Regions from separate parts of the Marinitoga hydrogenitolerans DSM 16785 genome, predicted to be linked through region 1. Evidence: riboswitches for the same ligand, from Rfam matches in the RefSeq annotation. Region 1 holds a riboswitch; the other holds the start of a gene.
What was found. A riboswitch is a leader RNA that binds a small molecule or an ion and turns the genes downstream of it on or off. The one in region 1 is predicted to bind cobalamin.

Region 1 (4,416 bases):
AAATTCCCCTTTTTCTATATACATATAATCTATATTTAATTTAAAATGTTCATTATATGAAAACTTCAAATTTTTTATCTCTAAAATTTTCATATTTTTCTTCCTCTTTTCATTATTAAAATAAAAATCGGAGCTCCTACTATAGATGTTGTAACTCCTATAGGTAATTCTGTAGGTCTGAATAAATATCTGGAAAACAAATCAGCATACCCAAGAAAAATACCCCCATATATCAAAGAACCAATTGTTGAAAAATATATGTCAGGCCCTGTTAATTTTCTTACAAGATGAGGAATTATCAGTCCTACAAAACCTATTATTCCAGCTTTAGAAACAACTACAGATACTGAAAGAACATTTATAACTAATACTATTAATTTTATTTTTTCTGGGTTTATACCTGAAAAAATAGATATATCATCTCCCATAGCCACTACTTCAATATGTTTTTTAAAAATAAAATTCACTAAAACTTGAAGTACAAGAAATATACTTAATATAATTAAATCTGACCAGACAATATTACCAGTACTTCCCATTAACCAAAAATTGACATGTAATAAATTTTGCCAGAATAACACAGTAAATAATGTTGAAATTGAATTGAATACAAAACCTACAATAACTCCACTTAATATTAACGACACTACAGGTATCTTTTTACCCTCTTTAGCTAATGTAAAGGTTATCAATGTTGCGATTAAGGCAAAAACAAAAGCGAAAAATTCTATTCCAAAAGGTAAATTTATTCCATATACACTTTTTAACGCTGTATATATCACAGCACCAAAACTCGCCCCAGAAGAAATTCCTATAATAAAAGGATCTGCAAGAGGATTTTTTATAATCATTTGAAAATCATTCCCAGCTATTGCCAATATAGCCCCAATCAACAATGTACCAAGTATTCTTGGTAATCTTAAATTGAATATTATTCTATTATATAATGAATTCTGTGATTTATCAAAAAAAGCAAGTATTATATCTCTAAAGGGTATTTTTACTGCCCCTAACGATATGAATAAAATTATCGATAATAACACAAAAGAAATTCCCATAATAAGGTGAAAAATCGGGGAAAATTCCCCCGATTTTAATTTCATTTATTTTCACTGAAGAGGTTATTAAGCTCTCCCAATAAATCTATTAAGCCTGTGTTTGGTAAAGATGCTTTATTCCCGTCAATAATAAACACCTTATTATTTTTTACAGCATTAATATCATTAAATTGATCAGCATTCATTATCAAATCATAAGCACCTTTATCTCCAGGATAATAAGAAGGAACCAAAATTATATCCGGATTTTCTTTTACAACAAATTCAGGTCCAACAGCAAACCAACCATTATTCCCAGTATATGGTGCAGTGATGTTTATACCTCCAGCATATGATATTAATTCATTTAAATATGATCCTGTGCCACATGTCCACATTTGGGACACACTGCCATATGCAGAAAGATATATAACCCTTGGTTTTTCTTTCCATGTAAATGTGTTTTTTGCAATATTTAGCATTCTCGTTCTTAATTTTTGCGCATAATCATGAGCAGTTTTTTCTTTTCCCAGAATAACTCCCACAAGAGATAAATCTCTAAACATTTCATTTAATGTAGTTGGATTAATCACAAATACTTTTATACCATATTTTTCTAATTTTAATACTTCTCCTTCTTGAAAACCACCGGTTAATAATACAACATCTGGATTTAGAGAAATTATTTTTTCAACATTTAAAGGAAACATATTACCTATTTTTTCTACATCAGTAATGTATGAATCAAAATCCGTAACTCCAACTACTTTATCTTTCTCACCCAATTTTACAATAAAATCTGAAATTGCAGGTGCTGCAACAACTATTTTTTCCACCTCTTTGTCAAATTTCACTACTCTTCCTAAATCATCCACCAGAGTTACAGGTTGAAATGCAAACAAAGATAATGATAACACCAATAACAACGTCAAAAATACCTTTTTCATATATAATCCCTCCTATAAAAAATCTATTTTCCATCTTCTTTTCGCGAGAAGATGGAACAAATCCCTTTAAAGCAGGTCTCCCGGCTTATGGATCATTCTACTCCCAGCGCCTTCCCAGAGAAATGTTTCCAGTGGCATAAGTGCTGGTTTCGTCCCCACTCACGGTGGCGCGACCGCAACGGATTTTCACCGTTTTCCCTTAACTTTAAAGGAATTTTATTTAATTGTCAGTGATATTATAACATGAAAAATACGCAATGTAAATATTAAAAGTAAAAATTAAAAGTAAATATTAAAATATCCTTTTTCTGAAACATAAAAAATCCCCGGGAAAATCCCGGGGCATATTAAACTTATTGATTTGCTGCTATTCCACCAATTAAATTATACCAATTTAAATCTTTATCTGGTGTATTACTAAATGGACTTGGCCCAAATTCAAAATCAGGTGTAGTATTATAATCATAACTGAATATTAATATTCCATTTAAAGAATCTGACAATACGGCTTTATCTACCCAAGCTGTTGCATCATTATAAATCGTAACATCCATTGCAGAACCTTGTGTATCATACATATCAACTATTTTATTATTATCCGAATCTCCATCAGGATATCTTCCATCTGAATTATCTAATCCTATTAAATCTGCCGGATCTACTTGGAATGATATAATACCTTTATTACCTGCTGATAATAAGTAATAATCAAATCCACCGTTAGAACTTGAATATACTACATCTGTTATCATAGCATCTTCAAATCTTACAGCATACTTATCAGAAGTGGTGTTACCATCTGTTGGTCCATCTTCACTAAATTTTCCATTTGCAGTGTTATATTCTTTTAATACAAAACCTGCACTACCATCTGCTACAACAACAAAATCGGCTATATTTGATACTTCAATTGAAAACGCATAACCATCTGTATCATATCTTTCAACAAAAGTTAAAGCATTTTCTGCTGCATATGTTAATGAACCTATCCCATCATCACCAAGAGCTGCAAATATTATATTATTTGTTACATCTTTAGCTAAATCAACTACTACTTTTCCATCAACACTAACATTTTTATCATAAACTGGCGCTCCTGCAGAAGCTATATTAATAATTGCAATTCCAGCTGCACTATCGGCTACATATAAATATGTATTGGCTGTTTCTGAAGGCAATAATGAATATGCATACCCATCTGTATCTACATAATTATTAGTTAAATATGGTGGATTATCTGCTGTCCCACTTACACTACCATCATCTAAAACATTTCCATCTCCATCACTATCTAAGTCTATTACAGAAACTCCTGCAGCTCCATCTGCTACATATAAATATCTAGTTCCATCAAACCAAACATCTTCTGCTGAACCTCTTGTTTTTACTACCGCTATTATGCTTCCATCATTCTTCAATATTCTAACTCCTCCAGATTTATCTGCTACAATTATAGCAACTTCATTTGCATCTAAAATTCCACTTTCATTATAATCTGTTTCAATTACAATACTTTTTCTTGCATTCATTCCTACTAAACTATTTGCGCCAACTGTATCTGCATCATATGGTGCTGATACTAAATCATCCATTATACTTAAATTAGAATCCATTTTTACTAATCCATTAAAACTATCAAAAATATAAATTGTTGAACCATCTATATCTAATGATTTTGCATATCCATTTGTACCTTTTACTCCAACATAAGAAAGATCAGATTTTTTCAATTTAACAATACCCATCGTCCCATCTGCAACAAATAAGGCATCTTCAATTGTTGAATAAACTGCATCTTCTGCATATCCTGGTGTGTCAAAACTATATAATGCTATAACATTATTTTCATCTGTAACATCATATTTTATTACTCCTTTGTCTTTTGCAGTAGCATAAATATATTTATTAGACCCTTCTGTTTCAAAAATAACGCTATTTATATCAACCGAATTAGAGTTATTATCAGTATTTATACTTGTTATCAATATTGGATTTGAATAATCAGATATATCTAATAACAATAGACCTTCTGTTCCTGCTGCAACATATGCAATTGTTCCATCATATGTTATGTCATAAGTTTTACCTGTTACACTATAACTTCCCAATAATTGGAAATCTGTATCTCTTGCACCATCACCTTCAAATGTTGCCTTTAATATCTTTATACCAGCATCTTCTACAGCTGCAAAAATATAATAATTTCCACTATCTTCTTTTTTAGCTAATTTTCTTGTTATTCCACCAAGTGATATCTTACCACCGTCTATATCTGTATTATCAACTTCAGGAACTCCTGCATTTAGGTGATAAGAAATAATACCTTCACTACCATCTGCAACTAAAAGATATTTTTCTGGTGTTGATGTATCAATTTTTACTATATCATAAGCATAACCATCTGTATCTTGAGATTGTAATTGAACCATTTT
Region 2 (4,416 bases), on a different contig from region 1:
TCTAAAAGAAATATATGAAGCAGTAAAAGAATTCAAAAAAGTGCTATTTTCCAAAAGCACAGAAAAATTACATAATTGGATAAAAAAATATGAAAAAAGTTCTATTCAAGGGATACAGAGTTTCATACATGGAATAAAACGAGACATTGTAGCAGTAGAAAACGCAATAAAATTTGAATATAGTAATGGCTTAGCAGAGGGAAAAATAAACAAAATAAAATTAATAAAAAGAATGATGTATGGAAGATGTAAATTTGAAACATTAAAAAATAAAATTCTGTTGATTGAACATAATTAAACTAATCTAAGCATAATCACAGTTTATTCAAGTAACTTTGGAAAGAGCCATTTATTGGTTGAGAATTAGATGTTTAATTAATATATACAATCACAATTTTTGGAGTTTCTAGAATCAATGTATATATATTTAAACATATAGAAAAAAACAACTTACACTTTACATTATCTTAATATAAAATATATGTAAAAAATAGTATAATATATATATAAAATTATATAATTATTGCGGGGTGTTTTTTATGAAAAAAGTAAGTGTTTTTTTAGTAATATTACTGTTATTAGTTTCTTTAACAAGTTGTTTGGTTAAAGAAAATGATGGTGTTTCAGAAAAAACTAATGCAACAATAGCTAAAGAAATGTTGGAAGTTAACAAATACAAATCTGTTATTGAATTATTTGAAAGTCTTGCTCCAAAAAAGCCTGTTGTTACAAAAACAATCCAATACAATGCTGGTTCTTTTTCTGAGATTATAGGAGAAGCTACACCTTTAGTTTTTTTCAACAGCAGATCCAATGCCGGAGATGAGATTAGAGTTCCTGAAGAAGGATATTTTGATGACTACAATGGTGATACAAATTATTATTCCTATTTCATAATGAAGAGAAATGAAGAACTTGATATTGATGGTGATTTTAAAATTGAGCTACATATTTTACCAAAAATTTCTTCTTATCTTTTTGAACGAATTGAAAAATATACAGTAAGTGAAAATGCATGGTATATTGTTGATTTTTATGATGAAAATATTATCAAATATATTGATAAATATGTTAGTGAAAATGAATATTATTTATCCACAGAACACGAAGAAGTTATTGATTTTTGTAGAAATATAGAAGATGAAGGTTATTCCCTATTTTTAGATGATAATAAAGAATTTCCAAGCTTTTTGGAAAATATTGATGATTATATTTTTGATTCATTTGAAGAACCGACAAAAAATTCTACAGGGACTTGGTGGATTCATACAAAATCAACATTTGATCTCGGCGATTATTCTAAATGTTCTTTTAAAGAGAGCGAAAGATGGTATGCTGAAAAAGATGATGTGGGTAGTGGTATAATAAAAATAGAAAGAAAAAAGGAACGTTATAAATATGAAACAATCCAAAGAAATAAAAGTGAAGGAATGAAAAAAGAATTAAGTGAATTAACATTGGTTTTTAGAAAGAAGAATAATCAACATTATGGATTTTCTGGTACAGCTTATGGTAGTGATAATTTAAGAGACCATAATGAAAATGGTGATTATTTTTTAAACAAATTCACATTATGGGAAAATTTAGAAGAGGTTGAGGATATTTCTAACGACAATTACAAATACTTTGAAGTAACTGAAATACAACAGGATGGTGAAAGTGCAACTACATATTATGGTACTCGCACATCATATGATGCTGAAGACGAAATTACTGTAGTGTATGGATTAACTATAAAGAAAGGAGATAAAGTACCCTGGTTCCACATGACTTTAGAAAAGGTATCAGAAGAAAATAAAGCGGTTAAAAGTATTTCTAATAATAAAACAGTATTGTCTTATACTGAAGATGGTAAGATTAAAATAGAAAATGCAGAATTAAAAGGTGGACTTTTTAATGGAGAATATTATAATGGAGTTTTTATAGGTACATATGAAAAAAATGGGAAAAAATATAATGTAGAAATAAATAATGTAGATGTAAAAGTAGATAATGAAGAATATGTGTTTTAACTATTAATGAAGCGCCTGAAAAGGCGCTTTTTTCTTTAACTATTACTTGGTTAATTTGATATGATTTTTATTATATGATACAATTTTGATGAAAAGTAAATACCTCCGGAATTAAAGGTGAGTAATCTTAATAGGGAAGACGGTGAAAATCCATCACGGCCCCGCCACCGTGACTGGGGACGAAACCAGCAAAAGCCACTGGTATAAACTGGGAAGGCGCTGGAAGTAGGGAGATCCAGAAGTCGGGAGACCTGCCTTTAATTCCAGGGTAATCCCATTTGCGAGGGCAATTGGGATAATATTTTTATTTTTATAGGAGGTGGCTATATGAAAGTTCAAGAGTTTTTAGGGAAAAAATTTTTAAAAGAGTATGGTATTAGAATTCCAGTGTCATACCTAGTAAAGGAAGAAAAGGATATTGAAATTAAATTTCTTCCTGCAGTATTAAAATCGCAAGTATTAGTTGGAGGTCGTATGAAATCAGGTGGTGTATTATTTGCCAAAGATGAAAATGAATTTATATCTAAAGCAAATGTCCTGTTAAAAAAGGAAATTAAAGGTGAGAAACCATATGGTGTCCTAATCGAAGAAATGATACCTTTTGAAAAAGAATATTATATTTCTCTTGTTCTAGATAGAGAAAAAAAAGATATTATTATATTATATTCTGAAAATGGAGGAATTGATATAGAAGAAAATAAAAATAGTATAATAAAAGCAACATTTGAAAATTACGAAAAATTTTTACCAGAAAAAATACAAAAAATTATTCCAAATCTAAGAAAATTATTTAGAGAAAAGGATTTAACTTTATTAGAAATCAATCCATTGGTTGAAGATAATGAAGGGGTAATATATGCACTTGATAGTGTAATGCATTTAGATGATAATGCGATATTTAGACAAGAATGGGCAAAGGAATTTTTAGAAGAAAAATATCCTTTTCATTTTGTTAAATTAAATGGCGATATAGGAATAATTGGTTGTGGTGCAGGTATAGTTATGGCTACAATGGATGCTGTAAAATTATCTGGCGGAGAACCTGCAAATTTTCTTGATCTTGGGGGAGGAGCAGAAAAAGAGATTACAATACAGGCTCTAAATTTATTAAAGGATTATGGAATAAAAAGAATTATATTAAATATATTTGGCGGAATAACAAAGTGCGATGAAATAGCAAATGGTTTAGTAGAATTTAAAAAACAAAATCCAGAAATTAGTTTGTTTATACGATTAACTGGAACAAATGAGGAAAATGCAAAAAAAATACTGAAAGAAAATGAATTAAGCTATTATGAAGACATGTATTCTATGATTTTAGATGCAGTAAGGATGGTGAAAATTCATGATTAATGGAAGAGAAAGAATATGTGTCCAGGGAATAACAGGAAAATATGGGAGATTACATACAGAAAAAATGTTAAATTATGGAACTAATATTGTTTGTGGTGTTTCGAAAAATAATATAATAAAAAAATTACATAGAGTAGAAGTTTTAAGTAATATGTATGATGCAGTGAATAAATTTCGTGTAGATACTTCAGTAGTATTTGTTCCCGCTCCTTATGCAAAAAATGCAGTTTTTGAAGCGATAAATGCTGGGGTGAAAAAAATTATTATTATAACAGAACATATACCACAACAGGATATGCTTGATATATACAAAATATCAAAAGATAATGATGTTAGAATAATTGGACCAAATTGCCCTGGTGTAATATTTCCTGGAATATCAAAAATTGGAATTATGCCAGAAAGAGCATTTAAACCGGGAGATATTGCAGTGATATCAAAAAGCGGAACTTTAATGTATGAAATTTCAAATTACCTTTCTAAATATTCAACAGGTATTAAAATTGGAATAGGTTTAGGTGGTGATCCAATAATAGGTACATCAGTAGCTGAGGCAATGGAATATATAATGAATGAAAATATTAAAAAGGTTGTAGTAATCGGTGAAATTGGCGGAAATGATGAAGTGAATGGTATTGAATATGCATTAAAAAAAGGTTATAATGGTGATATAAAAGTATTTTTTGCAGGCAGAACAGCACCAAAAGGAAAAAGAATGGGACACGCTGGTGCTATTTTGGATGGTTATGAAGGGAGCATTGAATATAAAGAAAAAAAATTAAAAAAATTAGGGGTAAAAGTAATTAAAAATATACCAGAATTAATATGAGGAGGACGTATGAATACATATATTTTACTATTTTTAACTATATTATCTGGAATTTTAATTGGGAAAATAAAAATAAAGAACTTTAAATTGGGTAGTTCTGGAACCTTGTTTAGTGGATTATTAATTGGCTGGTATACTACCAGCCAATTTTCTAATAACTTAGAAATAATAAACAGCATGAATAAGGATTTTAAACAATTTTTCCTTTTTTCTTTAATTTTA

Region 2: another riboswitch for cobalamin. It lies ahead of BUA62_RS08000 (ATP-grasp domain-containing protein); the one in region 1 lies ahead of BUA62_RS03675 (ABC transporter substrate-binding protein).

The regions. Positions count from the first base shown of each region.
Region 1 covers NZ_FQUI01000008.1:2,700-7,115, forward strand. The annotation lists gene BUA62_RS03665 (ABC transporter ATP-binding protein) at 1-93, opposite strand, end outside; gene BUA62_RS03670 (FecCD family ABC transporter permease) at 90-1,043, opposite strand; gene BUA62_RS03675 (ABC transporter substrate-binding protein) at 1,100-1,984, opposite strand; cobalamin riboswitch at 2,038-2,207, opposite strand; gene BUA62_RS03680 (LVIVD repeat-containing protein) at 2,338-4,416, opposite strand, start outside.
Region 2 covers NZ_FQUI01000028.1:24,736-29,151, reverse strand. The annotation lists partial or broken gene BUA62_RS08010 (transposase) at 1-298, shown strand, start outside; gene BUA62_RS08005 (hypothetical protein) at 540-2,012, shown strand; cobalamin riboswitch at 2,111-2,285, shown strand; gene BUA62_RS08000 (ATP-grasp domain-containing protein) at 2,340-3,365, shown strand; gene BUA62_RS07995 (succinate--CoA ligase subunit alpha) at 3,358-4,194, shown strand; gene BUA62_RS07990 (aspartate-alanine antiporter-like transporter) at 4,204-4,416, shown strand, end outside.